Regions from separate parts of the Erwinia sp. Eh17-17 genome, predicted to be linked through region 3. Evidence: predicted binding sites of a transcription regulator. Region 3 holds the regulator's gene; each other region holds the start of a gene.
What was found. The regulator PurR, encoded in region 3, represses purine synthesis genes. The targets are predictions, from matches to a motif close to CANGCAAACGTTTGCNTG.
Positions count from the first base shown of each region.

Region 1: a site for PurR is predicted at 5,637-5,654, ahead of glyA (serine hydroxymethyltransferase). Genes of this name have one in related genera too.
Region 2: a site for PurR is predicted at 1,902-1,919, ahead of guaD (guanine deaminase). Genes of this name have one in related genera too.

Region 1 is NZ_JBDFQT010000005.1:155,599-166,383, reverse strand. Features, by position in the region: gene glrR (two-component system response regulator GlrR) at 1-459, shown strand, start outside; gene glnB (nitrogen regulatory protein P-II) at 591-929, shown strand; gene ABEH87_RS15185 (FAD/NAD(P)-binding protein) at 1,105-3,015, shown strand; gene ABEH87_RS15180 (cytochrome c) at 3,012-4,187, shown strand; gene hmpA (NO-inducible flavohemoprotein) at 4,249-5,433, opposite strand; gene glyA (serine hydroxymethyltransferase) at 5,765-7,018, shown strand; gene ABEH87_RS15165 (3-phenylpropionate MFS transporter) at 7,140-8,276, shown strand; gene csiE (stationary phase inducible protein CsiE) at 8,277-9,545, opposite strand; gene ABEH87_RS15155 (DUF1007 family protein) at 9,714-10,325, shown strand; gene ABEH87_RS15150 (nickel/cobalt transporter) at 10,316-10,785, shown strand, end outside.
Region 2 is NZ_JBDFQT010000001.1:788,622-799,406, forward strand. Features, by position in the region: gene ABEH87_RS03485 (DUF1161 domain-containing protein) at 1-91, opposite strand, end outside; gene ABEH87_RS03490 (DUF1283 family protein) at 144-491, opposite strand; gene ABEH87_RS03495 (YnfA family protein) at 624-950, shown strand; gene ydfG (bifunctional NADP-dependent 3-hydroxy acid dehydrogenase/3-hydroxypropionate dehydrogenase YdfG) at 972-1,718, opposite strand; gene guaD (guanine deaminase) at 2,105-3,436, shown strand; gene xdhA (xanthine dehydrogenase small subunit) at 3,433-4,872, shown strand; gene xdhB (xanthine dehydrogenase molybdopterin binding subunit) at 4,889-7,231, shown strand; gene xdhC (xanthine dehydrogenase accessory protein XdhC) at 7,221-7,994, shown strand; gene dcp (peptidyl-dipeptidase Dcp) at 8,063-10,207, shown strand; gene ABEH87_RS03530 (sugar transporter) at 10,318-10,785, opposite strand, start outside.
Region 3 is NZ_JBDFQT010000001.1:1,063,943-1,074,727, forward strand. Features, by position in the region: gene ABEH87_RS04695 (NAD(P)-dependent oxidoreductase) at 1-322, shown strand, start outside; gene eptA (phosphoethanolamine transferase EptA) at 431-2,068, shown strand; gene ABEH87_RS04705 (TetR/AcrR family transcriptional regulator) at 2,107-2,697, shown strand; gene ABEH87_RS04710 (alkene reductase) at 2,741-3,841, shown strand; gene gloA (lactoylglutathione lyase) at 3,929-4,336, shown strand; gene rnt (ribonuclease T) at 4,432-5,109, shown strand; gene ABEH87_RS04725 (Grx4 family monothiol glutaredoxin) at 5,186-5,524, opposite strand; gene ABEH87_RS04730 (NlpC/P60 family protein) at 5,908-6,789, shown strand; gene purR (HTH-type transcriptional repressor PurR) at 7,210-8,235, shown strand; gene punR (DNA-binding transcriptional activator PunR) at 8,232-9,164, opposite strand; gene punC (purine nucleoside transporter PunC) at 9,278-10,471, shown strand.

The sequences.
Region 1 (10,785 bases), on a different contig from region 3:
CTGTTCTATCGTCTCAACGTGGTGAATCTCAAGATCCCGGCCCTGCACGAGCGCGCTGAGGATATTCCCCTGCTGGCGAATCATCTGCTGAAGCAGTCGGCCGAACGCCATAAACCCTTTGTCCGCAGCTTCTCGACTGATGCGATGCGCCGCCTGATCGCCGCCGCGTGGCCGGGAAATGTGCGCCAGCTGGTGAATGTGATTGAGCAGTGCGTGGCGCTGACGTCAGCCGCAGTGATCGGGGAAGCGCTGGTGGAGCAGGCGCTGGCGGGGGAAAACACCGCGCTGCCGACCTTTGCCGAAGCGCGAAATCAGTTCGAGCTTAACTATCTGCGTAAACTGCTGCAGATGACCAAAGGCAATGTCACCAACGCCGCACGGCTGGCGGGGCGCAACCGTACCGAATTTTATAAATTGTTGTCGCGTCACGAACTGGATGCTGCCGATTTTAAAGAATAATTTTCACTGCGGTAACCCTGCCCGAATATGGTAGGTTATCTGCCTGAAAAGAGACGGACCGCACAGCGTGACCTGTCCGGCAATGTAAACTAATCTCCGTCCTGATGCGCAAGGGGATAAAAGGGTCTGCCATGAAAAAAATTGATGCAATTATCAAGCCGTTCAAACTGGACGACGTGCGTGAGGCGCTGGCGGAAGTCGGCATCACCGGGATGACCGTGACCGAAGTGAAAGGCTTTGGTCGCCAGAAGGGCCACACCGAGCTGTACCGTGGTGCCGAATATATGGTCGATTTTCTGCCGAAGGTAAAAATCGAAATCGTGATTGCTGACGATATCGTGGATACCTGCGTGGATACCATCATGCGCACCGCGCAGACGGGTAAAATCGGCGATGGTAAAATTTTCGTCTTTGATGTGGCGCGCGTAGTACGTATCCGTACCGGCGAAGAAGACGAAGAAGCGATTTAACCGCAATTTTATCTCATTTTATATTCACTAAGGGTCTGATTTATCAGGCCCTTAAGATTATTAATCTGTTAATTATTCCGCTAATTCCCCTGCCTTGTTTGACAATAATATCCCAATCCTGACAATAGCCTCCCCCTGAAGCCACTCAGGCTGAGCAGACTATTAAGGACGTTTTATGGCTATTACCCGCCGCGATTTTCTCAACGGAGTCGCCATTACTGTCGCCGCCGGGCTGACCCCCATGCAGATTTTGCGGGCGTCGCCACAGCAGGCAAATACCGCGCTGTATTATCCACCGGCGCTGAGCGGACTGCGGGGCAACCATCCGGGATCGTTTGAAAATGCCCACCGCCTGGGGCGGGATGGCGTTAATTTCGACTTTTCATCTCTACCGGTCACGGAAGAGTTCGACCTGGTAGTGGTCGGTGCCGGCATCAGCGGGCTGTCTGCCGCCTGTTTCTGGCAGCAGCTACAGGGTAAACAGCAGCGTATTTTGCTGATCGACAATCACGATGATTTCGGCGGCCATGCCAAACGCAATGAGCTTCATAGCAGCAGCGGGACGCTCCTCGGCTATGGCGGCAGCGAATCCTTCCAGTCCCCGCACTCGAACTTCAGCCCGGTGATGATGGGGCTGATTAAAACGCTGGGCATCAATCTGGATCAAATGGAACGCGGCTTCGATAAAACCTTCTACCCCGACCTCGGCCTGAGCCGCGGTGTCTACTTTGATAAGAAAAACTTTGGCGTGGATAAAGTCGTCAGCGGCGATCCGGGCAAAATGGTGGCGGATGATATCCCGCGTGACCGTCTCAACGGGCGCTCGTGGCAGGCATTTATCAATGACTTCCCGCTGCCGCAGAGTGACCGCGACGCACTGATTGAACTGCATACGGTGGCGAAAGATTATCTGCCGGGGCTGAATCAGCAGGAGAAAATGGACTGGCTGGACAAGCACAGCTACACCACGTTCCTGCGCGAAAAAGTCGGCCTGAGCGAGCAGGCGATCCGCTATTTCCAGCAAACCACTAACGATTTCCAGGCTGTCGGCATTGATGCCACGGCGTGTAGCGATGCGCGCATCTGCGACCTGCCCGGCCTTGACGGCATGGGGCTGCCACAGATGGATGCCGAATCGCAGGCCGACCTCGACGACCCTTACGTGTTCCATTTCCCCGATGGCAACGCGACTCTGGCGCGCCTGATGGCACGCCAGCTTATTCCGGCGGTGGATCCGGCCGGACACGATATGAATGACATCGTGCGGGCGAAATTTGACTACAGCCAGTTAGATCGGGCGGATTCCCGCGTCAGACTACGCCTCAACAGCACCTGCATGCAGGCGGTGAACGTCGGTGAGGGCGTGGAGGTCAGCTATATGACCGGCGACACACTGACGAAAGTGCGCGCCGGAAGGGTGGTGATGGCCGGTTACAATATGATGATCCCCTATCTGGTGCCGCAGATGTCGCAGGCACAGCAGGAGGCGCTGAAACAGAATGTGAAAGCCCCACTGGTCTACAGCAAGGTCACCATCGCTAACTGGCAGTCGTTTATGAAACTGGGAGTGCATGAGTTCTATGCGCCGGGTGCGCCTTATTCCCGCGTCAAACTGGACTATCCGGTCAGTCTTGGTGGGTATCAGCACCCGCACGACCCGAATCAACCGATCGGGCTGCATATGGTGTACGTCCCGACCCTCCCGGGCAGCGGCCTCAGCGCGCGCGAACAGTCGCGTAAAGGGCGGGCGATGCTGCTGGGAACCTCGTTTGACGTCCATGAAAAGATGATCCGCGAACAGCTGCAGGCGATGCTGGGCGGGGCAGGCTTCGACCATCAGCGCGATATTCAGGCGATTACCGTTAACCGCTGGTCGCACGGCTACTCCTATGCCATCAATGGCTTATTTGATGATGAAGAGGAGGCGCAGCAAATTATTGAGCGTGCCCGTACGCCGGTCGGCAATATCGTCATTGCTAACTCCGACTCGGACTGGAGTCCGTATGCCCACTCAGCGGTAGATCAGGCGTGGCGGGCGGTGAACGAGCTGGTCAGTGGTAAACCATCAGCGGAGGAAAAAGCATGAAATACTCTCTGTTAGCGATGGTACTGATGTTGAGTAGCGGTACGGCCGGGGCGATGTCGCCGGGGGAATATGTCGCCAGGGCGGCAGATTGCACCGCCTGCCACACCGCGCCCGGCGGCGGAGCGCTGGCGGGAGGACTGCGTTTTCCTACGCCGATCGGGGATATCTACAGTACGAACATCACGCCGGATAAACACCAGGGCATCGGCAGCTATACGTTTGCCGAGTTTGACCGCGCGATGCGTCAGGGGATTGCGCGTGATGGTCATCATCTCTATCCGGCGATGCCCTATACCGCTTATGCCAAAATGAGCGATAAGGATATGCAGGCGCTCTATGACTACCTGATGCATGAAGTCCCGGCCAGCGATCGGCCCGACCGCGACAGTGATATCGTCTGGCCGCTGTCGATGCGCTGGCCGCTGGGCATCTGGAACACGCTGTTCCATGAAGACCGCCGCTATCAGCCTGATACGCAGCAAAGCGAAGAGTGGAACCGGGGGGCTTACCTGGTGCAGGGGGCCGGACACTGCGGCAGCTGCCACACGCCGCGCGGCTGGGCCATGCAGGAGCAGGCGCTGGATCAGAGCAGCAGCACCTACCTGAGCGGTGCCGAGCTTGATGGCTGGTATGCGCCGTCGCTGCGCGGGATGCCGCAGAAGGACGTGGTCGCGCTGCTGAAGCACGGGCGCAGCGAGCGGGCAGCGGTGTCCGGCCCGATGGCGGAGGTGGTGACGCACAGTACGCAGTATCTCAGCGATGCCGATCTCAACAGTATCGGGACCTATCTGCGCAGCCTGCCACCGGTGACGGCCCCGGCAACGGACAGCGCTGTTGCCGCCTCCACCGCGGCGGGTGCAAAGACTTACGCGATGTATTGCTCAACCTGTCACGGCAGCGAGGGTAAGGGGAGTGCTAACGTCATTCCTGCGCTGGACGGTAACGCCACGCTGACAGCAGATAATCCGCTGACCGCGCTGCGCGTGGTGCTGGATGGGGCGAAGACGCCGGTGACAGAGCAGGACATGGCGCTGGCGATGCCGGGCTATGGCTGGACGCTGAATGATGGACAGATAAAGGATCTGATGAACTATCTGCGCAACAGCTGGGGCAATCAGGCTCCGGCAGTCAGCACAAAGCAGGTGGCTGAAGCGCGCAAACTGAAGGAGTAAAAACCACAGGCGGGGGGCTGGCATCGGCAACCCCGCCTGAGAATGACGTCCGGCAGCGGGCTTACAGCGCCTTATGCGGGCCAAATACCTCGTAGTGAATGCGATCCCTCTCAACGCCCAGTTCCAGCAGGCGTTTTTCGATTATCTCCATAAACGCCAGCGGACCACACAGGTAATAGTGCATGGTCGGATCGCTGAGGCGTGACTCCAGCGGCAGCAGATTCATCAACCCGCGATGCTGGTATTTCCCCTCATCCTGCGCCTGCGGATGGTTGTACCAGATCTGCTGTGAAAACTGCGGAAGCTGTTGACCCAGCTGTGCCACTTCATCGGCAAACGCATGGGTGGCGCCGTTTTCCGTGGCGTGGAACCACTGCACCGCTGCCGGATGTTGATCCTCCGCCAGTTTATGCAGCATCGCCAGCATCGGCGTCAGACCTACGCCGCCCGATATCAGGGTGACCGGGGTATCTGCCGCGACATCAATAAAGAAATCGCCTGCCGGAGGGGCCAGGTGCAGATGCACGCCGGGCTGTTGCTGATGCAGCCAGCTGGAGAGTGTCCCGCCCTGTTCATGGCGTACGGCAATACGGTAATCACGCCCATTCGGCGTGCGCGTCAGTGAATACTGGCGGATTTCCTGATTGGCAAAAGAGGGATCGCGCACCCACAGGGCGATATACTGCCCGGCCTTATAATCGGCAACCGGCTTACCGTCGGACGGGGTCAGCAGAAAGCTTTTAATCATCGTGCTTTGCGGTGCGATCTCGCTGATGATGAATTCGCGCTTGCCGCCGCGCCAGCCACCGGTTTTGAACTCGCCTTCTTCATAGATCTCTTCTTCGCGCTGGACAAAAATCCCTGCCAGCACCCCGTAGGCTTTGCGCCAGGCTTCCAGCACTTCCTCACCCGGATGCAGCATTTCGTCAATGCTGGCCAGCAGATGCTTGCCGACAATCGGATACTGATCCGGACGGATAGCAAAGCTGGTATGTTTCTGCGCGATTTTCTCTACCGCAGGGCCGAGGGCGGCCAGATTATCCAGATGGCTGGCGTAAGCGCAGACGGCATTAAACAGCGCTTCAGGCTGATTACCGCTGCTCTGATTGCTCATATTGAAGATATCTTTCAGCTCAGGATTATGAGTGAACATACGCTGATAGAAATGCGAGGCGAGGCGCGGGCCAAGCGCCGCGATGGCGGGAATGGTCGATTTCACGGTAGCAATAGTCTGACTGTCCAGCATGATCGTGCTCCTTATCAGGAATAAAACATGTATATTAAATGCATCTTATAGCCTGATGGCAGAGTCTGTAAATACCCCCTGAGAGTCAACGGATATTTTTCGCACGTTACCTCCGCTCCTGATGAAAAATCAGCATCTGGCAAATGAGGAAAACTCCGCATCAGGCGTTTGCAGGAAACTGTAACTAACCCTTGCCAATCCTGAAGCCAATCGTTTGCGTAAAAAGGCGGTCGCCAAGCTATTCAACAGGCGGGTAAACAGTTTAAACTGTTGGCATCACCCCCCTGCGGGGGCATTCATTATTGAAAGTCAGTTGAGTCAGGAGATGCAGATGTTAAAGCGTGAAATGAACATTGCCGATTACGATGCCGAACTGTGGCAGGCAATGGAGCAGGAGAAAGTGCGTCAGGAAGAGCACATCGAGCTGATTGCCTCAGAGAACTACACCAGCCCACGTGTCATGCAGGCTCAGGGATCTCAGTTGACTAACAAGTACGCTGAAGGTTATCCGGGCAAGCGTTACTACGGTGGCTGTGAGTATGTGGATATCGTTGAGCAACTGGCGATTGACCGTGCAAAAGCGCTGTTCGGTGCCGATTACGCTAACGTGCAGCCGCACTCCGGTTCCCAGGCTAACTTCGCGGTATACACCGCGCTGCTGCAGCCGGGCGATACCATTCTGGGCATGAACCTGGCACACGGTGGTCACCTGACTCACGGTTCTCCGGTGAACCTGTCCGGTAAACTGTACAACGTCATCCCTTACGGCATCGACGAAACCGGTAAAATTGACTACAACGAACTGGCTGAGCTGGCGAAGCAACACCAGCCGAAAATGATCGTGGGTGGTTTCTCTGCCTATTCAGGTATTTGCGACTGGGCAAAAATGCGTGAAATCGCTGACACCGTGGGCGCTTACCTGTTCGTCGATATGGCGCACGTTGCCGGTCTGATTGCCGCAGACGTCTACCCTAACCCGATCCCTCACGCGCACATTGTGACCACAACCACTCACAAAACGCTGGCGGGCCCGCGTGGTGGCCTGATCCTGGCGCAGGGCGGAAGTGAAGATCTGTACAAGAAGCTGAACTCAGCTGTCTTCCCTGGCGGCCAGGGCGGCCCGCTGATGCATGTGATTGCGGGTAAAGCGGTTGCGTTCAAAGAAGCGATGGAGCCTGAGTTCAAAACCTATCAGCAGCAGGTCGCTAAAAACGCGAAGGCGATGGTAGAAGTGTTCCTGGCGCGCGGTTACAACGTGGTCTCCGGCGGTACGCATAACCACCTGTTCCTGCTGGACCTGGTGGACAAAAACCTGACCGGTAAAGAAGCGGATGCTGCCCTGGGCCGCGCCAATATTACCGTTAACAAAAACAGCGTACCGAACGATCCGAAGAGCCCGTTTGTCACCTCCGGTATCCGTATCGGTTCTCCGGCCGTGACCCGTCGTGGCTTTAAAGAAGCAGAAGTCCGCGAACTGGCCGGCTGGATCAGCGATATTCTCGACAATATCAATGACGAAGGCGTGAGCGAACGCGTGAAGAAGCAGGTACTGGATATCTGTGCCCGCTTCCCTGTATACGCATAACGTCAACGGCTCCCCCTGAATCACGGGGAGCATGATGCCTGATAGCGGGACACGAAAGTGTTCCGCTATTTTTTTATCCCGCGTCGCAGTGTACATTAGCCTCCACTTTGTTGGAGGGACCATGACAATACGCTCCACCTACTGGCTGGGACTCAGCTACTTCACCTATTTCTTCGCCTATGGCGTGTACCTGCCTTTCTGGGGTGTCTGGCTCAAAGACAGCGGCTTAGCGCCGGAAAAAATCGGTCTGCTGCTGGGCTGCGGCATGATTGCCCGCTTTGCCGGTAGCCTGATTATCGCCTCACGCGTGACCAATCCTTCCCGACTCATTAGCGTACTGCGGCTGCTGGCTTTACTGACGCTGCTGTTTGCTCTCGGCTTCTGGGCGGGATCGCAGTGGGTGTGGTTACTGCTGGTGATGATTGGCTTTAATCTGTTTTTCTCACCGCTGGTGCCCCTCAGCGACGCGCTGGCCGCGACGTGGCAGCGACAGATTGCACTGCCTTACGGCCCGGTCCGGCTGTGGGGGTCGCTGGCCTTTGTCATCAGCTCGGCGCTGACCGGGGTGCTGGTCACGCACTTTTCCTATCACGCTATCCTGATGCTGCTGTGCGTTGGCTGCGGTGCGATGCTCGCCGGGATGATGCTACGTCCGGCGGTCATGCCGAAGGGGGCGGAGAAGTCGATCAGCCATTCCGGCTGGGCGCAGTGGAAGCAGATGCTCAGTGAAACCACCGTCTGGCGCTTCCTGCTGTGCGTGACGCTGATGCAGGGTGCGCACGCCGCTTACTATGGCTTCAGTGCGATCTACTGGCAGGAAGCCGGCTATTCATCCAGCATTGTTGGCTATCTGTGGTCGCTGGGTGTGGTCGCCGAAATTATCGTCTTTGCCGCCAGCAACCGACTGTTTCGCCGCTGGAGCGCGCGCGACCTGCTGCTGCTCTCGTGTGTTTGTGCGATAGCGCGCTGGAGTATCATGGCGTCATCCACGGAGCTGGGCTGGCTGATTGCCGCGCAAATCCTGCACTGCGGCAGCTTTACCGTTTGCCACCTGGCGGCGATGCGCTTTATTGCTGCCCGCGACGGTAGCGAAGTGATCCGCCTGCAGTCGGTTTATTCTGCGCTGGCGATGGGCGGCGGCATTGCGCTGATGACGATGGTGTGCGGCGTGTTGTTCCAGCACATGCAGGGCGGGGTGTTCTGGGTGATGGCGCTGCTGGTGCTGCCGGTGTTGTTCCTGCGGCCCAGGGTGGCCTGATTACGACTCCAGCAGCGTGCGGATGCTGCGCTGCTGGTGTTCACCAAGCGGCAGCTCCGCGTGGATCAGCGGCGGTGAATAGAGCGGCAGCGGAGTGGCGTAAGGCGTGATCACCAGCGCAATGCCCTTCGGCGCGCTGTGGCGCTGGAAGTCAGCGACATCCTGATATTTGATATTCAGCGGCAGCAGCGTCAGTTCGCGCAGCTGCTGCTCTACCTGGCGCTCCAGCTCACGGTCATGACCAATCAGTAACAACACCTGTTTTTCCTGCAGAGCGCTCTCCTGCATCAGCCACGCGCCAAAGATAATCGCAATCAGCCCCATCTCTTCATCCGAAAATTGCACGCCGTACTGCTGCTCAAAGGCGGCGATCGCTTCACGCGTGGTGCGCAGCAGGCGCGGATACTGCCGGGCAACGTCTTCAACCAGAGTGTGGTCGATGCCGATAGTAAACAGGCAGCGCTCCAGCGCCTGGGCGAGATGGGTATACAGCTGGGTACTTAAACCGGCATCGTTGCTGAAGACCATCCCGGAAAGTGCCTGAAAACGCTGAATCAGCCGCTCCACGGACGCCAGTAACTGCCGTTCCTGAGCGCAGGTGATGTGCTGGGTGGCCGGAATATGTATCTGACTGAACAGCAGCGTCAGCAGGTCGGTTTCATCGGGTGTTGCCTGATAGCCACGTTTGCGCCAGCAGCGCACAATATCCTGCGCCAGCGGGGACTCACTTTTGTCACTCAGCCACTGCTGCTGCTGTGGTGTGAATCCGGGCTGGCAGGTCCAGGCAAACGAGTAGCGCAGCCAGATTTGTAAAAAATGATTATCACGCGGGCTGAACTCACGCCCGAGCTGCTGCGCGCAGTGGTGAACTAATGCCGTCAGATTATGTTCGTCGTAGAGCGCTTTATCGACAGGACGAGTCAGAAGTTGTTGCCGGATGGCGCTGGAAAAGTAGTGTTGAATAAATGCCGGTGACAGCCGCAGTGCGCGACGCAGGCCGTGCAGCAGGCACAGACGCTGATCGAGCGGTGTTCCCGCAAGAGATAACACTCCCGAGCTGTCCTCGACAATAGCAAGGTGGTGATAACGCTGGATTTCCTCTGCCACCTCCGCTATATCTTGCCGGGTTACGGCGTGCTCAACGCCGTTAAGCTGACAAACCGACTCCAGCGTCACGATGGGTTCAGGAAGGCAGAGCATTAAAAGCAGATGGCAGCGGCGCTGTGGACTGGAGAGGACAGAAATTTCTGGTGAGTGTGCACTCATCATCTGCGATCCCAGTAACCTTTGATTACGCAAGAATAGTCTGATCCATCGTAAAATGTCGCCAGGCGTGGCAGTTTTATTCAGAGCTTTTAAGACAGGTCACAAAAATAATCGACAAAAGCCGAAGTGGGGTTTAATTTGTTACGTTATAACAGATGTAGTGTCGTTGGCATCGGGCTGACAGCGCTGGTTTCTCAGGCGGCCTGGTCGCATCCGCACAGTTTTATCGATATGCAGACCACGCTGGTTCATCAGGGGGACCAACTGACCGGACTGAAAATGCGCTGGGTGATGGATGAAATTACCTCCTCAGATCTGTTTTACGACGCGGGAGCGGCAAAACCCGACTCGGTTATCTGGAAGAAACTGGCAGCAGAAGTGATGGCGAACGTGCTGGGTCAGCACTACTTCAGCGAGTTCTGGCACCAGAAACAGCCGGTTAAATTCGACAACCTGCCGCCGGAATACCATCTGTCGCGCCAGGGGCATAAGGCGGTGCTGGAGTTTATTCTGCCGCTGGCACATCCGCAGGCCCTGAAAGGTCAGCGATACAGCTTTTCCACTTTTGACCCGACGTACTTTGTTGATATGTATTACGATTCTGAAAAATCACTGACGATCCCTGCTGAACTGGCGTCACAGTGCCACTTTGAGCTGCACACGCCAAAACCGGACGCCTCTATGCAGGCCTATGCCCTGTCACTGGATAAAGCCGATGCGCCGCCAGAAGAGATGGATTTGGGCCGTCAGTTTTCCCAGACGGTGACGCTGATATGTCAGTAACCGATCTCAGCCGACCGTTGCCTAAAAGAGTGGTGTGGCCCTTTGCCCTGCTGCTGGTTGCCCTGCTGGGGGCCGGGGTGTGGATATGGCAGCACTGGCCGCAGATCCTGTTGCAGAGCATTCTGTGGCAGAAGAGCCTGCATCAACAGATGACCGGGCTGTTGCAGCAGGTTGCCAGCGCCCCTCATCAGGCAGGACTGACGCTGATGGGGTTCAGCCTGCTTTACGGCGTGCTGCATGCGCTGGGTCCGGGGCATGGCAAAGTGGTGATCGCCACATTCCTCGCCACTCATCCGACGAAAATGAAAACCAGCCTGCAGCTGACCCTGGCTGCGGCCGTGGTGCAGGGTGCCGTCGCGATTGCGCTGGTCACCGTGATGCTGGGCGTGCTGAAGCTCTCCTCCCGTCAGCTGCATCTCAGCAGCTACTGGCTGGAGAAGGGGAGCTATCTGCTGGTCAG
Region 2 (10,785 bases), 280 kb from region 3:
TAATATCGGTTTTGACCGTCTCGCACGACGCCTGAACTGCCAGCGGTGCGGCGACCATCAGTGCGGTTAACATCCACTTATAAGCTTTCATTCATTCTGTCCTTATACGAGTGATCTACGCTAACTATAGCAGCAACCTGAGCTTAGGGTGCCACCGGGCGACCGGTACGGCGGTCAAGGCAGCGCAGGGTGTTGGGTTCCCAGTAGGCATTCACGTTCAGGCTCTTTTCACAGCCAACGCGGGTATCAAAGGCCTGGTCTTCACGGTCAAACACCTTCTCATTGTAGTTGTTCACCTTGCCGCGCAGGCGGTGGGTTGCATCCCACTGCTCTTTCTGCTGGCGGGCTTCTTCATTGCTGAGTGCGTTATTGCCATCCTGAATGATCAGATGGTCGGTGCGCGCCTGTGCAGTGTGCTGAACGGAAAACAGAGCGGTCAGCAGCAGCAACGACAGCGAAGCGTTGGACAGACGTTGTTGTAAGGTTTTCATCATGGGTTCCTTATGGGTGTGTAGCCACAGCAACGGCGACTGAGCGAATCATGTGCGGTAGTATATCACCAGCTTTCAGGCACCCACCAGACACGCCGTGCCGCCGTTGACGATTAAAAGAGAAAAGAAGAAATGCTGACTACAATAGCGCTGTTTTTTGCCACGGCCCTCGCCGAGATCGTCGGCTGTTTTTTGCCGTATCTGTGGCTGAAAAAAAATGCCTCTGCCTGGCTGCTGTTACCGGCAGGCATCAGTCTGGTGATTTTTGTCTGGTTGCTGACGCTGCATCCGGCGGCGAGCGGGCGTGTCTATGCCGCTTATGGCGGTGTATACGTGCTGACGGCCCTGCTGTGGCTGCGCATCGTGGACGGAGTGAAACTGAGTAGCTATGACTGGGTGGGGGCGTCGGTGGCGTTTTGCGGCATGCTGATTATCGTCGCGGGGTGGGGACGGGCCTGATATCAGGCCCGGACTAAGGGATCAGGCTTTGTGAACGCGCAGGCCTGCCTGGCTCTGGCCAACCGGCATCATCTCCAGTGCGCTGATATTAACGTGCTTCGGCAGGGTAGCGACCCACCAGACCGCTTCGGTCACGTCTTCCGGCGTCAGTGGTTCGGTGCCGTCATATACGCTGTCGGCGCGGCTGTCGTCGCCCTTAAAGCGCACGTTGGAAAACTCGGTGCCGCCCACCAGGCCCGGCTCAATGTCGGTCACGCGCAGAGCGGTGCCGTGCAGGTCGGTGCGCAGATTGAAACTGAACTGACGCACAAACGCCTTCGTGGCGCCGTACACGTTGCCGCCAGGATAAGGCCAGCTCCCGGCAATCGATCCGATATTAATGATATGCCCGACGTTGCGCGCAACCATCGCGGGCAGCAGCGCACGGGTCATATACACCAGGCCTTTATTGTTGGTGTCGATCATATCTTCCCAGTCTTCGAGGCTGGCGCGCTGCGCGGGCTCGATGCCCAGCGCCAGCCCGGCATTGTTAACCAGGATATCAATATCACGCCATTCTGCCGGCAGGCTGGCGAGCTGCGTGTTAATACCGTCGCGGTCGCGCACGTCCAGCACCAGAGTGTAAATGCTGTCACCAAACTCCTGTTTTAACGCATCCAGACGTTCCTGGCGGCGACCGGTGGCGATGACCTTGTGGCCCTGGGCGATGAAGCGGCGGGTAATGCTCTGACCAAAACCGGCGGTGGCACCGGTAACAAATACGATCATCTCACTGTTCCTCAACACATTTTGGATGTTGATCACCTTACCATTTCACGACCGGGGTGATAAGAAGCGAATTGTTATGACTGATAAGAAAAAATGCACCAGCGCTGTGCGTTAAGGCGAGGTTTTGCGTCAAAGCAGTGCAGGGGGGTTGCCACGCCGGGCGCAGCCGCTGATTTCTGGCGTAAAGCAATCGGTTGCCAGCGCAGCAACCGATTGCGCAACCGATTATCTTTCCGCACCCGGTCGTTTTGATAAAGTATCAACCTATCTTATTGTATTTAAATAAAAAAATAACATTTCGCCGTCTGGCATAACATTTGCACACTAAACTCATACGATTGCCCGCAATGCTTTCTGTGCTGGCGGCCATTATTTGAGGAACGGTTATGTCACTACGCTACACCCAGGCCATCCGCGCCAGTTTTTTCGATATCACCCGCACGGTGGACCATCCCCGGGAGCTGCCGGAGGCGGCGCGCTATATCGAGGACGGCCTGCTGCTGCTGGATCAGGGCAGCGTCGTCGGTTTATGGCACTGGGAAGAGGGGCAGCACCTGCTGCGGGCGGATGCTGAGCTGCTGGACTACCGCGACAGGCTGATTGTGCCGGGTTTCGTTGATACCCACATTCACTATCCGCAAACGGAAATGATCGGTGCGTTTGGCGAACAGCTTCTGGAGTGGCTGAATCAGTATACCTTTCCGGTTGAAAGCCAGTACCACTGCCCGCAGCATGCGGCGCACATGTCGGCATTTTTCCTGCAGCAGCTGCTGAGCAACGGCACCACCACCGCGCTGGTATTCGGCACCGTGCATCCACAGTCGGTTGATGCCCTGTTTACCGCCGCCGCTGCCCTGGAGATGCGCCTGATTGCCGGTAAGGTGATGATGGACCGTAACGGACCGGAAGCGTTAATGGAAACCCCGGAGCAGAGCTACTGGCAGACTCGTGAACTGATTGAACGCTGGCATAACCGTGGCCGCCTGAGCTATGCCCTGACGCCGCGCTTTGCGCCGACCTCTTCCCCGGAGCTGCTGGCCGTGGTGCAGCAGCTGCGCAGCGAATTCCCGGATACCTGGCTGCATACTCACCTCAGTGAAAACCCGCAGGAAGTCGCCTGGGTGAAAACCCTGTTCCCTGAACACAGCGGCTACCTTGACGTCTACCATCACTATCAGCTCACCGGTAACCGCAGCCTGTTTGCCCACTGCCTGCATCTTGAGGATCACGAGTGGGACTGCCTGCACCATACCGGCTCGGCCGTGGCGTTTTGTCCCACCTCTAACCTGTTCCTCGGCAGCGGCCTGTTTGACCTGAAAACCTGCTGGCATAAAGGGGTGAAAATGGGCATCGGCACCGATGTCGGTGCGGGCACCACCTTCAGCATGCTGCAGACGATGGGGGAAGCATACAAAGTGGGGCAGCTTCAGCGTTATAAGCTCCCGGCCTGTGAGGCGTTTTATCACGCCACGCTGGGCGGGGCGAAAGCGCTGGATCTGGACGCCCGCATTGGTAACTTTATGCCGGGTAAAGAGGCAGATTTCGTGGTGCTGGACCCGGCCGTGTCGCCGCTACAGCAGATGCGCCACGCCAACAGCCGCGATATCTGGGAAAAACTGTTTGTCCTGATGACGCTGGGTGACGACCGCAACATTGCCGCCACCTGGGTCAACGGTCGCTGCGTCTGGCAGCGCAATACAATGGAGCAGGCCGCATGATCCAGTTCTTACTTAACCAGCGCCTGGTCAGCGAAAGCGATATCGACCCCAACATGACGGTGCTGAACTATCTGCGCCAGAACCAGCGCCGCTGCGGCACCAAAGAGGGCTGTGCCTCCGGAGACTGCGGAGCCTGCACCGTAACGCTGGGCCACGTTGAACAGGGGCGGATGCGCTATCAGACCGTCAACAGCTGCCTGACCTTTGTCAGCCACCTGCAGGGAAAACAGCTGATCAGCGTGGAAGATCTGCGTCAGCCATCGGGGCTGCACGGCGTGCAGCAGGCGATGGTGGACTGCCACGCCTCGCAGTGCGGTTTCTGTACCCCCGGCTTTGTGATGTCGATCTTCACCCTGCAAAAAAACGGCGGTGGCGATACGCAGCAGATAGAGCAGGCGCTGGCAGGCAATCTGTGCCGCTGTACCGGCTACCGGCCGATAGTTGCCGCTGCCCGTCATGCCTGTGATACCGCAGAACGGGACACATTCGAACAGCAGGAGGCGGCCACCGTGGCGCAGCTCCTGACGTTACACTCCCCGGAGATGCAGGAAATTCACTGGCAGGACAGGCGCTGCCTGCTGCCGAAAACCGTTAAACAGCTCAGTGATGCCCTGCTTGCCCACCCGCAGGCGAAACTGCTGGCCGGGGGAACCGACCTCGCGCTTCAGGTCACCCAGCGGGGTGAAGCGCTGCCGCTGCTGATCGCGCTTGACCAGATTGATGAGCTGAAGCAGTGCGCCAGCTTCGATGACGAGAGGGTGCTGGGGGCGGGAGTCTCGCTGAGCCAGTGCTGGCAGTGGCTGGGCGATGAGATCCCGGCGCTGACGCAGATTCTGGCGCGCTTTGCCTCACAGCAGATCCGTAACCTGGGAACGCTGGGCGGCAATATCGGCAACGCCTCACCGATTGGTGATATGCCGCCGATGCTGCTGGCGCTCGACGCATCGCTGATCCTGCAACAGGGCGACAGCCAGCGCCGTCTGCCGTTAGCCGACTTCTTCCTCAGCTACCGTAAAACGGCGCTGCGTGAGGGTGAATTCATTCGTGCGGTGGCGATACCACACGCCACTCCCGCGCAGCATTTTCGCGCATGGAAAGTCTCAAAACGGCTGGAGGATGATATATCGGCGGTGTTTGCCGCCTTTACCCTGACCACCGACGAGGCGGGTCGGGTGGATTGCGTGCGTATCGCCTTCGGCGGGATGGCGGAAATTCCCCGCCGGGCTTACCACTGCGAACAGCAGCTGCTGGGCCAGCCGCTGAACGGCACGACGCTGGCAAATGCCTGCCGCGCGCTGGAACAGGATTTCCAGCCGCTGAGTGATTTCCGTGCCAGCGCGGCGTACCGTCTGCAGCTGGCAAAAAATCTACTGCGCCGTTACCACGCCACGCTGAGCGGTGAGCTGAGCTTTACAGAGGTATCAGACTATGTCTAAACACCCCCCCGTCGTGATGCCCGATGCCATGGCGCGCCAGTTTAACCAGCATCACAGCAGCGGCGTCGGTAAAAGTACCCGCCACGACAGTGCAGAAATGCACGTTACCGGCGAGGCGCGTTACATTGATGACCGTCTGGAGACGCCGGGCATGTTGCACCTGTGCCCGCGCCTCAGCGAGCACGCGCATGCGCGCATTCTCAGCATTGACGTCGAAGCCTGCTATCGCGTCCCTGGCGTGATCAGGGTGTTGACCTGGCAGGACGTTCCCGGTGAGCTGGATATCGGACCGCTTGAGCCGGGCGATCCGCTGATGGCGAAAGAAGTCGTTGAGTATGTCGGGCAGATGGTGCTGGTGGTGGCGGCGGAAAGCGAACAGGCCGCCCGTCAGGCGGCCGCGCTGGCCAGGATCGACTATCAGCCGCTGACGGCAATCCTCGACGTGGAGCAGGCGCTGGCGCAGGGCAGTTTTGTCCAGCAGCCGCATATTCACCAGCGCGGGGATGCTGATACCGCGCTGGCAAAAGCCGCTCACCGCCTGCGCGGCGCATTTCACATCGGCGGTCAGGAACATTTCTATCTGGAAACCCAGGTGGCGCTGGTGGTGCCGGGAGAAGATCGTGCCCTGCAGGTTTACTCCTCCACCCAGAATCCTACCGAAGTGCAGAAGCTGGTGGCGTCGGTGATGGGGCTGACGATGAACAAAGTGACCATCGATATGCGCCGCATGGGCGGGGGATTCGGCGGTAAAGAGACTCAGGCAGCCGGCGTCGCCTGTCTGTGCGCGCTGGCGGCGCGACTGACCGGGCGTCCGGCTAAAATGCGCCTGTCACGCCGTGACGACATGCAGACCACCGGCAAACGTCACCCTTTTTATGTGCGCTACGACGTCGGCGTGGATGCGGAAGGACGCTTCAGCGGGGTGAAGATTGACCTGGCGGGCAACTGCGGCTATTCACTCGATCTTTCAGGGTCGATCGTCGATCGGGCGATGTTCCACACCGATAATGCCTACTACCTTGGTGATGCGCTGATCACCGGCTACCGCTGCCGCACTCATACCGCCTCCAATACCGCTTATCGCGGCTTTGGCGGGCCACAGGGCATGGTGGCGATAGAGCAGATTATGGACCATATTGCCCGCGAGCTGGGCCTGGACCCGCTGGAGGTGCGCAAACGCAACTACTACGGTAAACAGACGCGCAACGTGACCCACTATTATCAGACGGTCAAAGACAACCTGCTGGATGAGATCACCGCGCAGCTGGAGCAGAGCGCCGATTATGCCGGGCGACGTGCCGCGATCGCCGACTTCAACGCCGCCAGCCCGGTGATGAAACGCGGGCTGGCGCTGACGCCGGTCAAGTTTGGCATCTCGTTTACCTCCAGTTTTCTCAACCAGGCAGGCGCCCTGATCCTGATCTACACCGACGGGACGGTGCAGTTAAACCACGGCGGTACGGAGATGGGCCAGGGGTTGAATACCAAAGTGGCGCAGATCGTCGCCGAAGTGCTGCAAATCGACATCAACAGCATCCAGATCACCGCGACCGACACCGGAAAGGTGCCGAATACCTCGCCAACGGCGGCCTCCAGCGGTACCGATCTTAACGGTAAGGCTGCCCAGAATGCGGCGGAAATCCTGCGCGAACGGCTGGTGACGATGCTGTGCAGGCTGCATAACTGCGGCGCGCAGCAGGTCAGCTTCAGTAACGGCATTGTTCACGTAGGCGAACGGTATTTTACCTTTGCCGAGGTCGCTCAGCTGGCGTGGCTCAATCAGGTGCCACTGTCAGCCACCGGCTACTATCGGGTGCCGGGGATCCATTACGACCGCCTGGCGGGGCGCGGTGAGCCATTTTATTACTTCGCTTACGGTGCCGCCTGCGCCGAGGTTCTCATCGACAGCCTGACCGGGGAATATCGCCTGCTGCGTGCCGATATTCTGCACGACGTTGGTGCGTCACTGAACCCGGCCATCGATATCGGGCAGGTGGAGGGCGGCTTTGTGCAGGGCATGGGCTGGCTGACCACGGAGGAACTGGTGTGGAACGATAAAGGACGCCTGCTGACCGACGGTCCGGCCAGCTATAAGATTCCGGCGATTGGCGATGTGCCGCACGACCTGCGCGTTACGCTGGTGGAAAATCGCAAAAATCCTCAGGACACGGTGTTTCACTCGAAGGCCGTGGGTGAACCGCCCTTTATGCTGGGGATCGCCGTCTGGTGTGCGCTACAGGATGCGGTATCCAGCATTGGCGATTACCGCCAGCATCCGCTGCTGGATGCGCCCGCCACCCCGGAACGGGTGTTCTGGGGTGCCGAAAAACAGCGTTCAGGAGGTCAGCATGCGCAGTGATGACTGGATTACTATTCTGGCGAACCTGCGCGATCGCGGCGAACCCTGCGTACTGCTGACGGTGGTGGATGATAAAGGCTCCGTGCCGCGCGATCGCGGCAGCAAAATGGTGGTGACGGCCGCTCAAACCTGGCTGACTATCGGCGGGGGGCATCTGGAGTTTCAGTCTGTCGCCATGGCACGTGAAATGCTGCTGAGTGGCCAGACGCAGGCGCGCTACGAGCAGTTCAATCTGGGGGCCCGGCTTGGACAGTGCTGCGGCGGCATCAGCAGCGTACTGTTTGAACCGCTGATGCAGGCGCAGCCGCAGATTGCGGTATTTGGTGCCGGGCACGTCGGTCAGGCGCTGGTAGCGCTGTTGTCAACGTTACCCTGTCACGTTTACTGGGTCGATGAACGTCCAGAACAGTTCACTCAGGTTCCTGACGGCGTAACGGTCTGCTGCCTCGAAGACCCGACGGACCAGGTGAAAATCATGCCGGCAGGCAGTTACTATGTGGTGATGACCCACCATCATCCGCGCGATCTGGAACTGTGTGAAGCCATTCTGCGCCGTGACGACGCGAGTTACGTCGGCATGATAGGTTCAGCAACCAAGCGCCAGCGTTTTGACTATCGTCTGGAAGGAAAAGGCATCAGCCGCGAACAGCTCAGCCAACTGCGTTGCCCAGTTGGCCTGCCTGACGTGAAAGGCAAGCTGCCGGCAGAGATTGCCGTGGCGGTGGCAGGAGAAATTATTACCTTATATAAACGACCGGCGTGAAATGATTTACACTTGTCAGATCTGCCGTTTATGCTGCATTTTCATCCATAAGGACAGGGAGTACAGGTATGAAGATTGCACCATTAGTCTGGGCTGTTAGCATGGCTCTGACCGCCAGCGCACAAAATGCGCTGGCGGAAGAGTCGCCAAAAGAGAGCCGTACTATGCCGTCGCAGAAAGAAAACCCCCTCATTCAGACCAGTCCACTGCCATTCCAGGCGCCTCCCTTCGATCGTATTTCCAGCGCCGACTATCGTCCGGCGCTGATAGCCGCGATAGCGCAGAAGCGTGAGGAGATTGCCCGCATTGCCAATAACACGGCGGCGCCGACCTTTGAAAATACCTTCCAGGCGCTGGAAGAAAGTGGTCAGAGTCTGAGCCGGGTTAATCATATTTTTAGCGCAATGACCTCCTCGAACACCAGCGATGAACTGCAGGCGCTGGATGAGGAGATGTCGCCGAAACTGGCCGCGCTGGAAGATGATATAAAAATGAACGACAGACTGTTTGCCCGGCTGGACGCGGTATATCAGAAGCGGCAGCAGATGGATCTGGCCCCAGAGTCGCTGCGTCTGGTGGAGGTCATCTGGCAGGCGTTTATGCTGAGTGGGGCACGGCTCAGCGAGTCAGAAAAAACGCAGTTGAAAGCCCTGAACCAGGAGTCAGCTACCCTCAGCACCCGCTTTGCTAACCGTCTGCTGAACGCGACCAAGGCCGGTGGCGCGTTATTCAACGATAAAACGGCGCTGGCAGGCCTGAGCGCCAGTGAGATCGCCGCTGCAGGTGAAGCCGCCGAAGGTCGTGGCCTGAAAAATCAGTGGCTGCTGGTGCTGCAAAACACCACCCAGCAGCCTGTTCTGCAAACCATGACCGATCGCGCCGCGCGCGAGAAGGTGTTTAACGCCAGCCTGACACGTGCAGAAAAGGGCGATGCTAACGATACCCGCGAGCTGATCGCCCGTCTGGCGCAGGTGCGCGCGCACCAGGCAAAACTGCTGGGCTTCGACAGCTATGCCGCCTGGAAATTGCAGGATCAGATGGCGAAGACCCCGCAGGCCGCGCTGGACTTTATGCGAGAGATTGTTCCGGCCGCGACCGCCAGAGCGCAGCGCGAAGCGGCGGATATTCAGGCGGTGATCGATAAGCAAAACGGCGGTTTCACCCTCGCGCCGTGGGACTGGCTGTTCTACGCAGAACAGGTCCGCCGGGAAAAATACGACCTCGATGAAGCCCAGATCAAGCCCTATCTTGAACTGAATAACGTGCTGGAAAACGGGGTGTTTTATGCGGCCACGCAGCTGTATGGCATCACCTTTAAACCACGCCCGGACCTGCCGGTCTATCATCCGGATGTTAAAGTGTATGAAGTTCTGGATAAGGACGGCACACCGCTGGCACTGTTCTATGCCGACTGGTTCAAGCGCGATAATAAAGGCGGCGGGGCATGGATGGGCAATTTTATTGATCAGTCTGCGTTGCTTGGGACCAGACCCGTCATCTACAACGTCACTAACTTCAGCAAGCCTGTGGCCGGGGAGCCTGCGCTGCTGTCATGGGATGATGTGATCACTATGTTCCACGAGTTTGGTCATGGGCTGCACGGCATGTTCGCCGATCAGCGCTACGTGAGCCTGTCGGGTACGGAAACACCGCGCGATTTTGTCGAGTTCCCGTCGCAGTTCAACGAACACTGGGCCAGCAACGAGAAGGTATTCAGTCATTTTGCCCGCCATTACCAGAGCGGAGAGCCGATGCCAGCGGCATTGCGCGAGAAAATGCTGCGTGCCAGCACCTTTAACATGGGCTATGACATGGTCGAGCTGCTGGCTGCTGCGCTGCTGGACCAGCACTGGTACAGCCTCAGTTCCGGCCTTCCGCTGCAGCAGGCCGATGCCTTTGAGCAGCGCGCGCTGGAAAAAGAGCATATCCGTCTGGCGGCGGTGCCGCCGCGCTACCGTTCCAGCTACTTCAAACATATCTGGAGCAACGGTTATTCGGCAGGATATTACGCCTATCTCTGGACTAAAATGCTGGCCGATGACGGTTTTGCCTGGTTTGAAGAGCACGGTGGACTGACGCGTGAAAACGGCCAGCGCTTCCGCGATAAAGTGCTGTCGCGCGGCAACAGTGAAGACCTGAAACAGCTCTACCATGACTGGCGCGGTCGTGACCCGGAAATTGAGCCGATGCTGCAGCAGCGTGGTCTGAAATAACCCCGGCCTGTGCGGTGGTCATAGTGTTGAAGCCGCGGGATAATGAAGTGAATCTGATACTGGTCTGATATCCGGGGCGGCCGACTAAAAGGTCGCCCCGTTCAGCGCGATTAACCATTCAACCGCAGCTGCGGATAACGCTTCATACTTAACGCACACCACAGCAGCGACAGGATGCCAATTCCACCGCCGACATAACCCACGCTGGCCATATTGAGGTGCAAACTCACCTGATTGCCCAGCAGGGCACCTGCGCCAATGCCGATATTATAAATCCCCGACAGCAGCGACATCGCCACATCGGTGGCGTCCGGCGCCAGCGCCAGCACGCGTACCTGTACCGCCAGCCCGATCGTCATCATTGCCATACCCCAGATAATGCACAGGGTGGAAATAGCCAGCGGGTGCGTGGCAGAGACATACAGCGACAGCATCGACAGCGTAATCAGCGCAATGGCACCGAGCAAAAAGGCGGCCGGATATTTATTACCGTAGATACTGAACAGAATACTGCCGACAATCCCGGCGGCCCCGAAAATCAGCAGCAGGAACGTGGTAAAGCCGCCGCTCAGCGACGC
Region 3 (10,785 bases):
GGGCAGCCTGGAAGTGGCTCCGGGTGTTGAGCTGGTGGATACCGCTGAATTCCCGGCCAATATTAAACCGGGTGCGCTGGGCGCGCGGGCGCTGCGCAATCAGCTGCAGGCCGAAGAGCCAACTCTGGACTGGACCTATCTTTCCCCTGCCGCATTTCTTGAACCGGGTCCGCGTACCGCGCAGTTCCGCCTGGGAACCACGTCGCTGCTGATGGATGGTGACAAACCAGCCTCGGTCAGCGTGGCCGACCTTGCCGTGGCCATCCTTGATGAAATCGAACATCCGCAGCATATTCGCCAACAGTTTACCGTTGGTTACTAATCTGATGGCCCGTCGATGGCGGGCCTGCTACTTATTTTTACCAGGATTAAGGTTTTTCTAAGGTTTTCTGGTTACTCTTTATTAAGATAATTCTTAATGTAGATAACCATGAAATTCCTGAACAAGTTACGTTGTAACGAAATAGCCTTCAATATTTATGCTGCGTTGTTTTTCGCTCTGATCCTTAACGCTATCTTCCTGCTTCGGGCATGGGAAACCATCCCCTATCTCAGCCTGCACGACTATCTTTATGCGGGCACGCTTCCCCTGGTGCTGTTCTGCGCCTTTTTAGTGATCTTTAACGTGCTGGCGCTGCCGTGGCTGCGTAAGCCCCTGCTACTGGTGCTGATCCTCTCCAGCGCTGCCGCCAACTATTTTATGTTCAGTTTCGGCACAGTGATCGATACCAATATGATCCAGAACGTGTTCGAAACCGATCTGCAGGAAGCGGCCTCGCTGTTCAGCGTGAAATATCTGCTGTGGATGCTGCTGCTGGGCGTGCTGCCGGCGGCGATTCTGTTCCTCACCCGCATCGAAAACAACCGGCCATGGTGGATGGGTATCGCCTGGCGCGCCGCGACGTCTCTCGCTGCCATACTGGTGGTGCTGCTGGTTGCCTCGTTGTTCTATAAAGATTACGCCTCGATGATCCGTAACAATAAAGGCCTGGTGAAAATGGTCACCCCGCCTAACGTGGTGAGCAGCATTGGCCACTATGCGGATAATCGCTGGTTTGCCGGGGATCAGTCGCTGGTAAAAATTGGTGAAGATGCCCACAAAGGCCCACTGCTGAAAGACGAGAAAAAGAAGACGCTGGTGATTTTCGTACTGGGAGAAACCGGACGCGCTGAGAACTTCTCTCTCGGCGGCTACGCCCGTGAAACCAACCCGAAACTGAAGCGCGACAACGTCATTTATTATCGCAATGCCACCTCCTGCGGAACGGAAACTGCAATCTCGGTGCCCTGCATGTTTTCCAATATGCCGCGCCAGCAGTATAACGCTAACCTTGCGCATCATCAGGAAGGCCTGCTGGATGTGATGGCTCATGCCGGGGTGAATGTTCTGTGGCGTGAGAATGACGGCGGCTGTAAAGGCGCCTGCGACCGCGTTCCCCATACCGACATGACCAAATGGAATGTCAGCGCGCTGTGCAAAAGTGATTACTGCCTCGATGACGTGCTGCTGCATCGCCTTAACCACTACATCGACAGTGTGAAAGATGATACGGTAATCGTTCTGCATCAGATGGGCAGCCATGGTCCCGCTTACTACCTGCGTTACCCGGCAGAAATGCGCCAGTTTACTCCGACCTGTGACAGCAATCAGATTCAGGACTGCGATCATCAGGCGCTGGTTAATACCTATGACAATACTATCCTGTATACCGACAGCATGCTGGACAGCACCATCAGCCTGCTGAAGTCATACAGTGATAAATTCAATGTGGCGCTGGTTTATCTGTCCGATCACGGTGAATCTCTGGGCGAACATGGCATGTACCTGCACGGCGCACCTTATCTCTTCGCCCCAAGCCAGCAGACACATATTCCCTTTTTACTCTGGATGTCACCGGACTACGCCACGGCGTTTGGCATCGACCAGCAGTGTCTGCGCCAGCAGGCGCAGAGGGATGCCGTCTCGCAGGACAACATTTTTCACACCCTGCTGGGCATGATGAATGTACAGACCCGCGAGTACCAGCCGACGCTGGATATGATCCGATCGTGTCGTAAAAACAGCTAAAGGTTGAAACCGACCGTTCGGTCTAGTACTCTGCTGCGATGAATAAAACGACCCGCTTTGACACACGTGAACATCTTCTCGATACCGGCGAACTGCTGTGCCTGCAGCGCGGCTTTAACGGGATGGGGTTGATCGAGCTGCTGAAACAGGCAGAAGTGCCAAAAGGGTCGTTCTACTACTATTTCCCGTCTAAAGAAGCCTTTGGTGTGACGATGCTCGAGCGTTACTTTGCCCGTTATCACCAGCGGCTTCAGGCGTATCTGGACGATCATCAGGGTAACTCGCGCCAGCGCATGCTTGACTACTATCGGCAGTCGCTGTCGAACTGCCAGGAGAGCAGCTTTGCCGGCTGTCTGTCAGTGAAGTTATCCGCTGAAGTTTGCGACCTCTCTGAGGCGATGCGCAGTGCGTTACATGCGGGTTCTGTGGCGCTGATTGCTACACTGAAGAGCACGCTGGATAAAGCGCAGCAGCAGGAAACGCTGTCCCGCGATATCAACAGCGCGGCCTGTGCGCAGATACTGTACACCTTGTGGCTGGGTGCCAGCCTGCAGAGTAAAATCTGCCGTGACGACACCCCGCTGCAGAATGCCTGTGATGAAATGACACGTATCTTACGTCAAGTATAAAAAAAACACCTTTACTAGCCGACCGGTCTACCAGGAGTAAGTTATGAAACTGAACACGCTGTTTACCCCGTTGAAAACCGGTGCCGTCACCGTACCGAACCGTATTTTTATGGCACCGCTGACGCGCCTGCGCAGCATTGAACCGGGCGATATTCCTACGCCTCTGATGGGCGAATACTATCGCCAGCGCGCTACGGCCGGGCTGATCATTACCGAAGCCACACAGATCAGCGCCCAGGCAAAAGGCTATGCCGGTGCGCCGGGCCTGCACTCCTCAGAACAGATTGGCGTGTGGAAAGCCATTAACGACGGTATTCACCAGGAAGGCGGCCACAGCGCGGTCCAACTGTGGCACACCGGCCGTATTTCTCACACCAGCGTACAGCCGGAGGGCAAAGCGCCGGTTTCAGCGTCAGCCATTAATGCCGACACACGCACTTCGCTGCGTGATGCCGAAGGTCATGCGGTGCGTGAAGCCACCTCTACCCCGCGTGCGCTGGCAACGGAAGAAGTCGCTGGCATTGTAGGCGATTTCCGTCAGGCCGTGGTCAACGCCCGTGAAGCAGATTTCGACCTGGTTGAACTGCACGCGGCCCATGGCTATCTGATCCATCAGTTCCTCTCCCCGGCCTCCAACCAGCGTGATGATCAGTACGGTGGCAGCATTGAAAACCGTACCCGATTTGCACTGGAAGTGGTTGATGCAGCCATCGCGGCGTGGAGTGCCGATCGCATCGGTATTCGTATTTCTCCACTGGGGCCATTTAACGGTCTGGATAACGGAGAAGATCAGGAAGAAGCGGCCCTGTACTTCATTGCCGAACTGGCAAAACGTCAGTTAGCCTATCTGCACATTTCTGAGCCTGACTGGGCCGGTGGCAAGCCTTACTCCAGCGAATTCCGCCAGGCGATTCGTGCCGTTTATCCGGGCGTGATTGTCGGTGCTGGTGGCTATACCGCAGAAAAAGCAGAAAACCTGATTGAGCAGGGGCTGATTGACGCCGTGGCGTTTGGCCGCAGCTATATCGCTAACCCGGATCTGGTCGCGCGCCTGAAAACGGGTGCGGAACTCAACGAACCAAAACCAGAGACCTTCTATGGCGGCGGAGCCCAGGGCTATACCGATTATCCGTTCCTGGGTTAATGGCCATCAGGGTTCGCACCGGATGGCATAACCGCTATACTGGTTTTTTTACGTCATCTTCTGATGACGCCAATAAAAGAGGATGTTATGCGTTTACTTCACACCATGCTGCGCGTTGGCGATCTGCAACGCTCTATTGATTTTTATACCAAAGTTCTGGGCATGCGCCTGCTGCGTACCAGTGAAAATACCGAGTATAAATACACCCTCGCATTTGTTGGCTACACCGAAGAGAGCGAAGGTGCCGTCATTGAGCTGACATACAACTGGGGCGTGGACAGCTACGACCTGGGCAATGCATACGGGCATATTGCCCTGGGTGTTGATGACGTCGCAGCGACCTGTGACCGCATTCGTAACGATGGCGGTAACGTCACGCGTGAGGCTGGCCCGGTTAAAGGCGGCACCACAGTGATTGCGTTTGTTGAAGATCCTGATGGCTATAAAATTGAGCTGATCGAAAACAAACATGCAGGTAATGGCATCGGCCAGTAATACTTTCGGGTGCCTTTTCGGCACCCGTTTCCCCTCCCTGCTGCATCCCCCTGCAAAATTTGCCATAATGCGCGCTGCCTTTTTTCTCCTGTGAGATGCCGATGTCTGAATCAAATGAACTGAATACCCTTAGCAGCCGTTTTCGCGGTTTTTATCCAGTCGTTATTGATGTTGAAACCGCCGGTTTTGATGCCAAAACTAACGCCTTACTGGAAATCGCAGCGGTGACGCTAAAAATGAATGATGATGGCTGGCTGGAGAAAGATGAAACGATACACTTCCACGTAGAGCCTTTTGTTGGTTCGGTTCTGCAACCTGAGGCGCTGGCATTCAACGGTATCGACCCGGAAAACCCACTGCGGGGTGCGGTCAGCGAGCACGAAGCGCTGCACGCGATCTTCAAGCTGGTGCGCAAAGGGATCAAAGAGAGCGGCTGCAGCCGGGCGATAATGGTGGCGCATAATGCCACATTCGATTTGAATTTTATGAATGCTGCCGCCGAGCGTGCCAGCCTGAAGCGCAATCCCTTCCACCCGTTTGTCACGTTTGATACTGCCGCACTCAGCGGGCTGGTGCTGGGGCAAACCGTACTGGCAAAAGCCTGTACCGCCGCAGGAATGCCCTTTGATAATGCTCAGGCCCACTCTGCACTTTACGATACCCTGCAAACTGCCGATCTGTTCTGTGAGTTGGTGAACCGCTGGAAGCGTCTTGGCGGCTGGCCACTGCCTGCTGATAGCGCAGACGAGAGCGAGAGCAGCGAAACCTCATAATGCCGGAGACTGATCCTCATGCATAAAAAAAACCGGAGCCATCAGGCCCCGGTTTTTTTATGCCGCTGCGTCGCTGTTATTCAGCGGCGTCGGTCGGATACTTCTGGGCAGTTTCTTTGATCAACTGCTGGAGCTCGCCGCGCTGATACATCTCAATGATGATATCGCAGCCGCCCACCAGCTCACCGTCAACCCACAGCTGTGGGAAGGTTGGCCAGTTGGCGTATTTTGGCATTTCTGCACGGATGTCCGGATTCAGCAGAATATCAACGTACGCGAAACGCTCGCCACAGGCCGACAGTGCCTGAACTGCCTGAGCTGAGAAACCGCAGCTTGGCAGTTTCGGTGACCCTTTCATGTACAGCAGAATGGGATTTTCAGCGATCTGGCGTTCAATTTTTTCAACAGTGCTCATAACTTCTTCCTCAATACGAAACGTCGTGTATAGGCTGGGCGCAGCCTCTTATTGTAGCGATTCTGCGGTTGCGATGAAAATGACATTTTCACACGAAAAAATGACCTCAACGGACCTTGCGCGCAGACAATAAATCTAAAATAACATTTTCTTGTCGTCGCCGCTGCACCGGATATTTCCCAAAGGGATTGAGCTGCTGAGTTAACCACCTGATTGTGTTCAATTTAACATCGTTTACTTGATCTGTATTATTGAAACAAAAAAGACCTAACCGTTTATTAAGAAGTTAGATTAGAATCGAGCTAACCTTCTGCCTGAGCGCAGAAATCTCTTTTCTGAATGTGCTGCCCTGTTTTGCAGCGCACAAACTGTTAATGGGAACAATGCGTTTACTCATCACGCTCTGCATACTGGCTTTCACCCAGTTGTTCTTCAATATGGCGCACGCATCGCCACATACCCCTATTAATGCCAATCAGCAAAAGGCTGACGGTAACACGGCACGCGAAGATGAACGCCGTAAGCGCCGCCCGGTAAAAACCACCGCCACCAAAAAAGTAAAAACTCCGGCGACTAAAAAAGCCAGGGAAGCGGCGCTGCCCGTTAAAAGAGAATCGACTAAAGCGGCACGTGTGGCTCAGGCCAAAAAGACCCTTCTTAAAGAAAAAAAGAAAACCACTGCCGAGCCCCTGCGCACTGCGAAATTAAGCAAAAAATCACTGAGCAAAAAAATCGCCGCCAGTAAGAAAGCGGAGAAAAAACACTATGGTCGTCAGCGCGCAACGGCCAAAGGCACAGTACGTGAGAATGACGAGCTGACAGCACCGCTGAAGCTGAGCAAAGCGCACCGTGCGCGTTATCAGAAAGCTCGTGAAACGGCGATGAACAAGTTAATGGGTCAGTTAGGTAAGCCCTATCAGTGGGGCGGAACCTCACCCAAAACCGGCTTCGACTGCAGTGGCCTGGTATGGTACGCCTACAAAGATCTGGTGAAATTTAAGATCCCACGCACAGCTAATGAAATGTATCACCTGCGCGATGCCGCTTCGATTAAGCGCGACCAGTTAGAGAAAGGCGACCTGGTATTCTTCAGAATTAACGGTCGTGGCACAGCAGACCACGTGGGTGTTTATCTTGGCGGGGGGAAATTTATTCAGTCACCGCGCACCGGTAAAGATATTCAGGTTAGTGCGCTGAGTGAAGACTACTGGCAGGAACATTACATTGGCGCGCGCAGGGTAATGACGCCTAAAACCATTCGCTAAACGGGAAGGGTTACCCCCTCCCGTGCAGCACATGCTTAATGCATGACAGCCGTAAAACTGAACGCCATAATCAATAGCAGTGAACCCACCACCGCCAGCGCTGTCATTTTCATATCAGTATTCATTTTCTCTCCTTAATAACCTTGTCATTAGTAAGCCTACAGATTTTCCCACAGTTACCCGTAAAAATCTCGTTTTCTGCGCGCAGCCTTGTTAGAATTCTCTCCTTGCGTTGCGCAACAGGCAGCGCAAACCGTTTTAGTCAGCACTGCATGTCACTCTACGGACGATTCATCCCCTTCCCGACCCTTTGAGACAGCACCCAAAATGACTCTTGTCGGGCAGGAATAGCTGTATCCAGGCAAACGTTTAACCAACTAGTTATCAAGTTGTTACGATAACACCAGGAGTACGATTTTAATGGCAACAATTAAGGATGTGGCAAAGCGCGCCGGCGTGTCCACCACCACCGTGTCGCACGTGATCAATAAAACGCGCTTTGTGGCCGAAGAGACGCGAGAAGCGGTGTGGGTGGCCATCAAAGAATTGCATTATTCTCCCAGCGCCGTGGCCCGCAGTCTTAAGGTCAACCACACCAAAACCATTGGCCTGTTGGCAACTTCCAGTGAAGCGCCCTACTTTGCCGAGATCATTGAAGCCGTGGAAAACCGCTGCTTCGCTCAAGGCTATACGCTGATTCTGGGCAATGCGCACAATGACCTGCAAAAACAGCAGGCATATCTGTCAATGATGGCGCAGAAGCGCGTTGATGGGCTGCTGGTGATGTGCTCTGAATATCCGGACACCTTGATAGCCATGCTGGAAGAGAACCGCAACATCCCGATGGTGGTGATGGACTGGAATGAGTCGCGCGGCGATTTTACCGATACCGTGCTGGATAATGCCTTTGAAGGCGGCTATCTGGCTGGCCGCTATCTGATTGAACGCGGGCACCGGGATATCGGTGCTATCCCCGGTCAGCTGGAGCGCAATACCGGCGGCGGCCGCCACGCTGGCTTTCTGAAAGCGCTGGCAGAAGCCGGGATCACTCTGCGCGAAGAGTGGCTGGTGCAGGGCGACTTCGAACCGGAGTCAGGCTATCGCGCTATGCAGCAGATTTTGTCGCAGAAACAGCGTCCAACGGCGATCTTCTGCGGCGGCGATATTATGGCGATGGGGGCGATTTGCGCCGCCGACGAGATGGGATTGCGCGTCCCGCAGGACATTTCGGTGATCGGTTATGATAACGTGCGCAACGCCCGTTACTTCACCCCGGCGCTGACTACGGTACATCAGCCGAAAGAGCGCCTGGGTGAAACCGCCTTTGACATGCTGCTGGACCGCATCACCAGTAAACGCGAAGAGCAGCAGACCATCGAGGTTCATCCCTCACTGATTGAACGCCGCTCGGTGGCAGATGGTCCTTTCCGCGACTATCGCCGTTAAGCGCTGACCGGCTGCGGGTCGGGCTGCTCACTCAGCCATTCGGCGTTCAGCGTCTCGGTGCTGCCCAGGTATTCCAGCAGCCAGTTCAGCGCCGGAGAGGCGCTCTGCTCTGACCAGCTCAGGTAGCAGGGACTGTCGGGAAAAGGCGATGCCAGCGTCAGCTCAGCCAGTTCCTGCTGTTGTAATCCCGGCTGGGCGTAATGGCCCGGCACCATCCCGACACAGAGCCCGGCGCGCAGGCAGTCAAACGCGCTGTCCCAGTCAGGCACCACCAGCCGCCGCTGATTATCCAGCGTCCAGGTGGTACGCTTCGGCAGTGCTCGTGACGTATCTTCCAGCACCAGCGAGGGCCATTCGCGGATCAGGGCTTCGCTCAGCGCACCGCGGTGACCAAGCAGCGGATGTTGTGCCTGCACCACACAGCGCCAGTTCAGGCTACCCATATCACGAAAAGCAAAGCGCCCTCTCACCGGTATCGCCTGGGTGGCGCCAATCGCCACGTCCACACGGCCATCGGCCAGCGCATCCCACACGCCGTTGAACACTTCCGGCATGATATGGAGTTCCATATCGGGAAAATGCCGGTAAAAATCGACCACCAGCTGCCGGGTACGTGCCGGCCGCACGATCCTGTCTACCGCAATATTAATCTGCCCGCGCCAGCCATTGGCCACCTGCTGACAGCGCGTACGGGTGGCAAGCATTTTTTTGATAACAGCGCGCCCTTCTTCACTGAAAACGCGGCCAGCCTCCGTCAGCACCACATCCCGGTGACGACGCTCAAAGAGGCTGACCGCCAGCCACTCTTCCAGCTGGCGTACGGTGTAACTCACCGCGGAAGGTACGCGATGAAGCTCTGCAGCTGCCGCAGTAAAACTGCCGGTTCTGGCGACCGCATCGACCACTTCAAGAGAATATTCAGACCACATAACCTGCCTTCAAATTTTTTCAACGCAATACACGAATAATAGCGTTTCACAGCGCAGTGAACACGCGATTACACTGCGCGGGTGAAAAAATTGTCTAATAAGAGTTAAAAATCATGCGTTCCAAAGGTTTTATGCTTTACCTGGCGCTACTCAGCATGCTGGGTTTCCTTGCTACCGATATGTACCTTCCTGCATTTGGCGTCATGCAACAGGACCTGCAGACTGAAGCCGGGGCGATCAGCGCCAGCCTGAGTATCTTTCTCGCCGGTTTTGCCTGCGCCCAGTTAGTCTGGGGGCCGCTCTCCGACCGTATTGGGCGTAAACCGGTGCTGGTTATGGGCCTTAGCCTGTTTGCCATTGGCTGCGCGGCGATGCTGTGGGTCGAGTCAGCCCCCTGGCTGCTGGCCCTGCGCTTTGTTCAGGCCGTGGGCGTCTGTGCCGCTGCCGTAAGCTGGCAGGCGCTGGTCGTTGACCGCTACAGCGGTCCTCAGGCGAACCGCGTCTTTGCCACGATTATGCCGCTGGTCGCCCTTTCTCCGGCCCTGGCCCCGCTGCTGGGTGCCTGGCTGCTGCAGCATTTCTCCTGGCGTTCTATTTTCGTCGCGCTTTTGCTGATCAGCGTGATGCTGCTGATCCCGACCCTGCGCCTGCCTTCACGTACCCCGCAGACAAAAGAGACGGTAAAAACACCGGCACCGGGCTTTTTCTCGCTGCTCAAGTCACCGGTTTACAGCGGCAACGTGGCTATCTATGCCGCCTGCTCCGCCAGCTTCTTTGCCTGGTTAACGGGATCCCCGTTTATTCTGGGGCGCTTAGGCCTGTCACCTGCTGATATCGGTCTGAGTTATGTTCCACAGACTATCGCCTTCCTGATCGGTGGGTTCAGCTGCCGCGCGCTGCTCAACCATTTTGCCGGGCGTCAGCTGCTGCCGTGGCTGCTGGCATTTTACAGCCTGAGTATTGCCGCCATCTACCTGGCCGCATTGCAGCCTCAGCCTTCGCTGTTTGCCCTGCTGTTGCCGTTCTGCGGCATGGCAATGGCCAATGGCGCGATCTATCCTATCGTGGTGTCCAGCGCGCTACTGCCCTTCCCTCATGCCACGGGCAAAGCGGCTGCACTGCAAAATATGTTGCAGCTGGGTCTCTGCTTCCTCGCCAGCCTGGTGGTATCCACCTGGATTGAATCCGCGCTTTACACCACCACGCTGGTGATGGTGGCGACCATTTTCCTCGCGATTGTGGGCTATATTGTACAGCGTGCCGCTGAGCAAAAGCAGGCCTGGCGGACCGCAAACGAGCAGGGTTAAGCGGATAGCCTGCTGACAGCCTGTGCCAGCAGGCTGTTAGTTAGCACCCTAACGATAATCCGTTGAATATTGACCGGGGTGAGCATATAATTTTCAATGCATCGCCAAAACTACAAGTAAACAACATTTTTGAAGCAGGCATCCCTCCCGGCGACTGTCTGCTGTTGATACTGACAGGGCTGTCATGATGTTGTTCCGCGTGACATTTTTTGACTTCTGGCAGTTTCGATTCAATCCTCTTTTAACGTCGGATATCAGACTGCGGCATTCGCCGCATGTGCTCTCACTGGCCTGCAGAAAACGACCGTTCAGTT